DNA from 2 places in the Streptomyces sp. NPDC087906 genome. Region 2 is predicted to be linked to the other one. Evidence: predicted binding sites of a transcription regulator. Region 2 holds the regulator's gene; the other holds the start of a gene.

Region 1 (3,404 bases), on a different contig from region 2:
ACGCCCGCCTCGCGGGTGTACTCGCCCGCCAGCTTGCGCAGGGCGCCGTCCTCCAGGGTGACCTCGCCGGTCTCCAGGCCCGCGCGCTCCAACTGCCGGGGCAGCAGGTGGTCGCGGGCGATGACGACCTTCTCGTCCTCGGTGTAACCGTCGAGCCTGACCAGCTCCATCCGGTCGAGCAGGGCCTCGGGGATGGCTTCTAGGACGTTGGCGGTGGCGAGGAACACCACGTCGGACAGGTCCAGCTCGACCTCCAGGTAGTGGTCGCGGAACGTGTGGTTCTGCGCCGGGTCCAGGACTTCGAGCAGGGCGGCGGCCGGGTCGCCGCGGTAGTCCGAGCCGACCTTGTCGATCTCGTCCAGCAGGACGACCGGGTTCATCGAACCGGCCTCCTTGATCGCCCGGACGATACGGCCGGGCAGCGCGCCGACGTAGGTGCGCCGGTGCCCTCGGATCTCCGCCTCGTCCCGGACACCGCCGAGCGCGACCCGGACGAACTTGCGTCCCATGGAGTGCGCGACGGATTCCCCGAGCGAGGTTTTTCCGACACCGGGCGGCCCGACGAGGGCCAGGACGGCGCCGCCGCGCCGGCCGCCGACCACACCGAGCCCGCGGTCGGCCCTGCGCTTGCGCACCGCCAGGTATTCGGTGATGCGCTCCTTGACGTCCTCCAGGCCCGCGTGCTCGGCGTCGAGGATCGTCTTGGCGCCCTGGATGTCGTACGCGTCCTCGGTGCGCTCGTTCCACGGCAGTTCGAGGACGGTGTCCAGCCAGGTGCGGATCCAGGAGCCCTCGGGGCTCTGGTCCGACGAGCGCTCCAGCTTCTCGACCTCCTTCAGCGCGGCTTCGCGCACCTTCTCCGGGAGATCGGCGGCCTCGACGCGGGTGCGGTAGTCGTCCGACTCGTCCTCGTCGCCCTCGCCGTTCAGCTCGCGCAGTTCCTTGCGCACGGCTTCGAGCTGGCGGCGCAGCAGGAAGTCGCGCTGCTGCTTGTCGACGCCTTCCTGGACGTCCTTGGCGATGGACTCGGCGACGTCCTGCTCGGCGAGGTGCTCGCGGAGCTGGCTGATGGCGAGCTTCAGCCGGGCCACCGGGTCGGTGGTCTCCAGCAGCTCCACCTTCTGGGCGGTGGACAGGAAGGGCGAGTAACCGGCGTTGTCGGCGAGCGCGGACACGCCGTCGATCTGCTGGACGCGGTCCACGACCTGCCAGGCGCCGCGCTTCTTCAGCCAGTCGGTGGCGAGCGCCTTGTATTCCTTGATCAGTTCGGTGACCGAGCCGGGCAGCGGGTCGGGGGTCACTTCGTCGACGGCGATGCCCTCGACCCAGAGGGCGGCGCCGGGTCCGCTCGTACCGGAGCCGATCTGTACGCGGCCTCTGCCGCGGATCAGCGCACCGGGATCCCCGTCGGACAGCCGGCCCACCTGCTCGACGGTGCCGAGCACACCGGTCGCGGCGTACGACCCGTCGATCCGTGGCACCAGCAGCACCTGAGGCTTCCCGGCACCGGCCCCACCCGAACGCGCGGCGGCCTGAGCGGCCTCCACGGCGGCGCGGACCTCGGCGTCGGACAGGTCGAGCGGAACCACCATGCCGGGCAGCACGACCTCGTCGTCGAGCGGCAGCACGGGAAGCGTGAGCGGGGTGGAAATGGAGGCCATGATCTCCCCTTCGGCAGTTAGGTTGAGCTATGTGGACTCAATGCAAGTGAGCCCGCCAATGTTCCCCAACGGCCGTTCGCTCTGAGCGATAGCGGTCCGACCCCGCGAATCCCCTCGTCACGGCGCTGATGTCCGGCGCCGGACGCCACTGTCAGTGGTGCCTGCCACGATGCCCGCACGCCATCGTGATCAGGAGGAACACATGGGCACCTGGGACATCGGCCCGTTCGACAACGACACCGCCGCCGACTGGTGCGGCAAGCTCGACGACACCGCCCCCGACGCGCGCCAGGAGCTGGTCAGGGACGCGCTCACCCGGGTCGCCGACACCGCCGACTACCTCGACGCGGACGTCGCCGACGAGGCCGTCGCGGCGGCGGCCCTGGTCGCCGCGCAGTGTCCCGGCGGGGAGCCCGCGCACTCTCACTACGGACCGGAGAAGCCTCTCCCCGACCTCACCGGGCTGCGCGCCCTCGCCCTCCGGAGCCTCGATCGCGTCGCGAGCGAGCCGTCGGAACTCCTTGAGCTGTGGGAAGAGGAGGCGGAGGCCGGCCCCTGGCGGGCGGGCATCGACCGGCTGCGGACCGCACTCGCGCCGGATCCGGCGGGCGAACAGCTCCGCCTGTCCTGACCTGCCTGTCAGTGGCCGCCCTTAGCATCCGGCCATGAGCATCATCGGCGAGTACGCCCGCCTGACCGCTGCCGAGCTCGACCGGGCCCTCCAGGACCCCGACCGGGCGCAGGAGTTCGTCTATGAATTCATCGAGGCGGAGGCGGAAGCAAGACCAGAATCGTCCGAAGCGCGCTGCCACGACGTCGACAAGATGTGGCACGCGCTCGACTTCCTGCTGCGCCGCGTGGACTTCCCCGTCGACATCATTCACGGCGAGGAACAGATACCGGATGCTGCGGACTGGGGCTACGGGCCGCCCCGCTTTCTCAGCCCGGAACGCGTCAGCGTCGCGGCCACGGCACTCGCCGCCACCCCTCACGAGACGCTCGTCGAAGGTGTGGGTCCGGCGGACCTCGCCAAGGCCGACATCTACCCCACGATCGTCTGGGAGCGCGGAGAGGCGCTCGACTCCGTGACCAGCCACTACCAGGCGTTGGCTCGGTTCTTCCAGGCAGCGGCCCACGCAGGGGACGCCATGGTCATCTGGCTGGACTGACGGCCGCCGCCACGACCGGACACCGGCGCCGCGAGTGGCCGGGCCCGCGGCCGTCTCCCGTTCCACAGCGACTCCCGTCGAGCAACCCCGGGGCTGTCGCATCGACGTCGGACAGCCGGGGCACGTACTGCGGCAAGTTCTGCCAGAGCCGGCCGCGCGGGGGCAGGTCGGGCTGGCCGGGGAGAGTGCCGTGGTCGACCAGGTCGAGACGGACGCGGGACATCGCAGAAAGGGCCTCGGCCGGCTCGTGATGCGCACCCTCGAAACGGCGGCTGCCGACGCCGGCGCCACCACCGGGATCCTCGCCGGCACGACCGAAGGACGCGCCCTGTACAGCGCGCTCGGATGGCGGCTGCACGGCCCGGTCACCGGCGTCCTGCGGGTCGCCTGATCACCCCCGCCGTACGCCCCCGCCGAGCGCCGGGTGTGACTCGGCCATACCTGTTTCGGCGAGACATTTACCGCGCCTGCGGGGACAAGTGAACAGGTATGAGTACTCAACAGACAGGACCCCCCGACGAATTGCGCGTCGGCGCCCGGCCACGCACAGAGGTGGAGGAGGCGTATCGGGCGC
Region 2 (3,404 bases):
CCCCCGACCCCGAGGGCATCACCGACGTCCAGCGGTCCATCGCGAAGCTGCTCATCGAGGGCCTGGTCGACGAGACGATCGCCCGGCGGCTCGGCATGAACGTCCGCACCTGCCGTGCGCACATCGCGAAGCTCGCGGCCTCGCTCGGCAGCGGCAGCCGCGCACAACTCGGTTTCCTGATAGCGCAGTCGGGGATCCTTGACGAGAAGAACTGAGGGGGGTGCCGGCGGGTGCCACCGGGGGCTGACCCGTTTCACGTGGAGCTACGCTTCACGACCGGCGACCCGACGGCAAGACGGCGGACGCTTCGCACGTCAGAAGTTCCGGTTTTGGAAGGTGGGGACAACGGCGGATGGCGCGAGAAGCCGAGCCCGCGCGAGACAGCCTGCTGCCCCTCGCGGCACGGGAGTTGTACGCGCGCCTGGCGGCCGGTGAGAACGTACCGCCCGACACCGAGGGCCTCGCGGCCCTGCACAGCCGCGGAATCGCCCGTACGGACCCGGCGAGCGGCCTCGTCAGCGTGCTGGACCTGGACAACGTGGAGCACCGGCTGCGCGGATCCGTACGGGACGCCCTGACCCACTCCGTCGGACTCGTCGCCGAACTGCACTCCGCCGTGGACGACTTGCGCGCACGCCACGCCGCAGCCCGCCCCGGTGCCGCTCCTTCGCCCGGCGCGCTCTTCGTGGAGGGCAAGGACGCCGTCAACCGGTCCATAGCTGCCGCCTGCGACAGCGCGCGGGAGGAAATGCTCTGCGCCCAGCCGGGGCCCCGTACGCGCCGTTCTCTGGCCTTGGCGGAGGGCCGGGACACCGAGCTGCTGGAGCGCGGCGTGTCGGTCCGCACGCTCTACCGCGCGAGCAACAAGACCAACCCGGCCGTCCACGAGCGGGTCAGGACGCTGCGGCCGAAGGGCGGCCAGTTCCGCACGCTGGCCAGCCCGTTCCTGCTGATGATCATCTTCGACCGCAGACTGGCCTTCCTGGTGGACCGGCTGGAGGGCCGCCCGGCCGCCGAAGGGGCCTGGCAGGTGCGGGACCCCGCCGTCTGCGCCTTCCTCGCCGATGTCTTCGAGCAGCAGTGGGTACGGGCCGACGAGTGGCTGGCACCCGCGCCGTCCGGCGCCCCCGTGGTCAGCACGCAGCTCCAGCGCGCCATCCTGCGCGAACTGTGCGCGGGCCACGACCAGCAGCAGATCGCCAAGACCCTGGGCTACAGCGCCCGTACGGTCAACGCCCATCTGACGGACCTGCGGGGGCGGTTGGGCTTCCGTACGGTCTACCAGCTCACCCACTGGTGGGCGACGTGCGAGGAACGCGAACTGGACTGAGCCCCGCCGTGGTGGCGGGGCCCAGTCCAGTAGCCGTTCGCTTGTCCGGGCGGCGGCTCAGTCCGTGGCCCGCTTCGGGCGCCACACCACCAGCGCCGACGCCGACTGCACGTCCTGGTACGGCACGAGGTCCCGGCGGTACGACGCGTGCACCTGCGCCTCGCGCTGCTGCATCGCGGCAGCGGCGCCGTCCACGGCAGCCGCCAGCTCGGCGACCCTGGCCTGGAGCGCGGCGACCTGGTTCTCCAGCTCGATGATGCGCTTGATACCGGCGAGGTTGATGCCCTCGTCCTGCGACAACTGCTGCACCTGGCGGAGCAGTTCGATGTCGCGGGCCGAGTAACGCCGGCCCCGGCCCGCCGTGCGGTCCGGGGAGACCAGGCCGAGCCGGTCGTACTGCCTGAGTGTCTGCGGGTGCAGACCGGAGAGCTGGGCCGCCACCGAGATGACGTACACCGGCGTCTCCTCGGTCAGTTCGTAGGCCCTCGTGAACGCCGAGGGCCGGCTGCGCCGACCGTCCCTGTCCATGACGTCATGCTCCCTTCGCGGCCTGGAACAACTCCGCCCGCGGGTCCTCGTCTCCGGTCGCCTTCCGATAGGCCTCCAGCGCGTCACGTGCCTGCGCGCCGAGGTCCTTGGGGACGACCACCTCGACGGTGACCAGCAGGTCGCCGCGCGTGCCGTCCTTACGTACCGCGCCCTTGCCGCGGGCGCGCATGGTCCGGCCGTTGGGGGTGCCGGCCGGGAGTTTCAGGGTCACTGCGGGACCGCCCAGGGTCGGCACCTTCACCTCGCCGCCGAGCGCCGCCTCCGCGAAGGTGACGGGCACGGTGACGGTGAGGTTGTCGCCCTTGCGGCCGAACACCGGGTGGGCGTGCACATGCACGACCACGTACAGATCGCCGGCCGGGCCGCCCCGCTCGCCCGGGGTGCCCTTGCCGCGCAGCCTGATCCGCTGCCCGTCACTGACGCCCGCCGGGATGCGGACCTGGATGGACCGCGACGACTTGGCGCGCCCGCTGCCCTTGCAGACCTCGCAGGGGTCCTGGGCGATGAGCCCGCGGCCCTTGCAGTCCACGCACGGGTCGGTCAGCGAGAATCCGCCGCCGGTGCCGCGCGAGACCTGGCCCGTGCCGACACAGGTCGGGCAGACCCTGGGGGTGCCGTTCTTGTCGCCGGTGCCCGAACACGCCTTGCAGGGCGCCTGGCTGGACATCCGCAGCGGGACCGTGGACCCGTCGACCGCCTCGGTGAAGCTGAGCGTCACCTCGGACTCGATGTCCTGGCCGCGGCGCGGCTGCGTACGCGTGCCCGCGCCGCCCCTGTTGAACAGACCGCCGAACACGTCCCCGAGGCCGCCGCCGAAACCGCCGGCGCCGCCGGGCTGCTGTCCGCCGCCGCCCTGCGGGCCGCCTCCGAAGAGGTCCCCCAGGTCGAAGTTGAACGAACCGCCGCCCGCGCCGGGGCCCGGACGGAAGCCGCCGTTGCCGAACAGGGCGCGCGCCTCGTCGTACTCCTTGCGGCGCTTCGCGTCGCCCAGTACGTCGTTGGCCTCGGAGATCTCCTTGAAGCGGTCCTCGGCCTTGGCGTCGCCCTTGTTGGCGTCCGGGTGGAACTCGCGGGCGAGCTTCCGGTACGCCTTCTTGATCTCGGCCTCTGTGGCGTCCTTGGGGACGCCGAGAACCTTGTAGTAGTCCTTCTCCACGAAGTCCTTCGTGCTCATTCCCGACGTCCCTCCTCTCCGCCTGTCACTGCTGTCACTACCGCGTCAGCCCTCGTCCGGGCCACCGCTCTCCTTGCTGTCGACGTCACCGGCCGGGTTGCCCTGCTCGTCGGCCGCCTTCGGCTGGGCCCCCGGCTGGGGCTCGGCCACCGCGACCCGCGCGGGCCTGATGGTCCGCTCGCCGAACCGGTACCCAGGCTGCAGGATCGCGACGCACGTCGTCTCCGTGACATCCGGCGCATACGAGTGCATCAGCGCCTCGTGGATCGTCGGGTCGAAGGGCTCGCCCTCCTTGCCGAACGTCTGCAGTCCGAGCTTGGCCGCCACGTTCTCCAGCGACTCACCGACGGA

What was found. The regulator HspR, encoded in region 2, represses chaperone genes until heat shock. The targets are predictions, from matches to a motif close to TTGAGNNNNNNNNNCTCAA.
Region 1: a site for HspR is predicted at 1,684-1,702, ahead of lon (endopeptidase La). Genes of this name have one in related genera too.

Annotation. Positions count from the first base shown of each region.
Region 1 covers NZ_JBVJLC010000008.1:163,801-167,204, reverse strand. Annotated here, with positions in the region: gene lon (endopeptidase La) at 1-1,661, opposite strand, end outside; gene ACZ63I_RS23905 (DUF4259 domain-containing protein) at 1,864-2,292, shown strand; gene ACZ63I_RS23900 (YfbM family protein) at 2,327-2,830, shown strand; gene ACZ63I_RS23895 (GNAT family N-acetyltransferase) at 3,021-3,221, shown strand; gene ACZ63I_RS23890 (hypothetical protein) at 3,320-3,404, shown strand, end outside.
Region 2 covers NZ_JBVJLC010000001.1:426,762-430,165, reverse strand. Annotated here, with positions in the region: gene ACZ63I_RS01860 (helix-turn-helix transcriptional regulator) at 1-215, shown strand, start outside; gene ACZ63I_RS01855 (helix-turn-helix transcriptional regulator) at 353-1,330, shown strand; gene ACZ63I_RS01850 (heat shock protein transcriptional repressor HspR) at 1,388-1,858, opposite strand; gene dnaJ (molecular chaperone DnaJ) at 1,863-3,053, opposite strand; gene grpE (nucleotide exchange factor GrpE) at 3,099-3,404, opposite strand, start outside.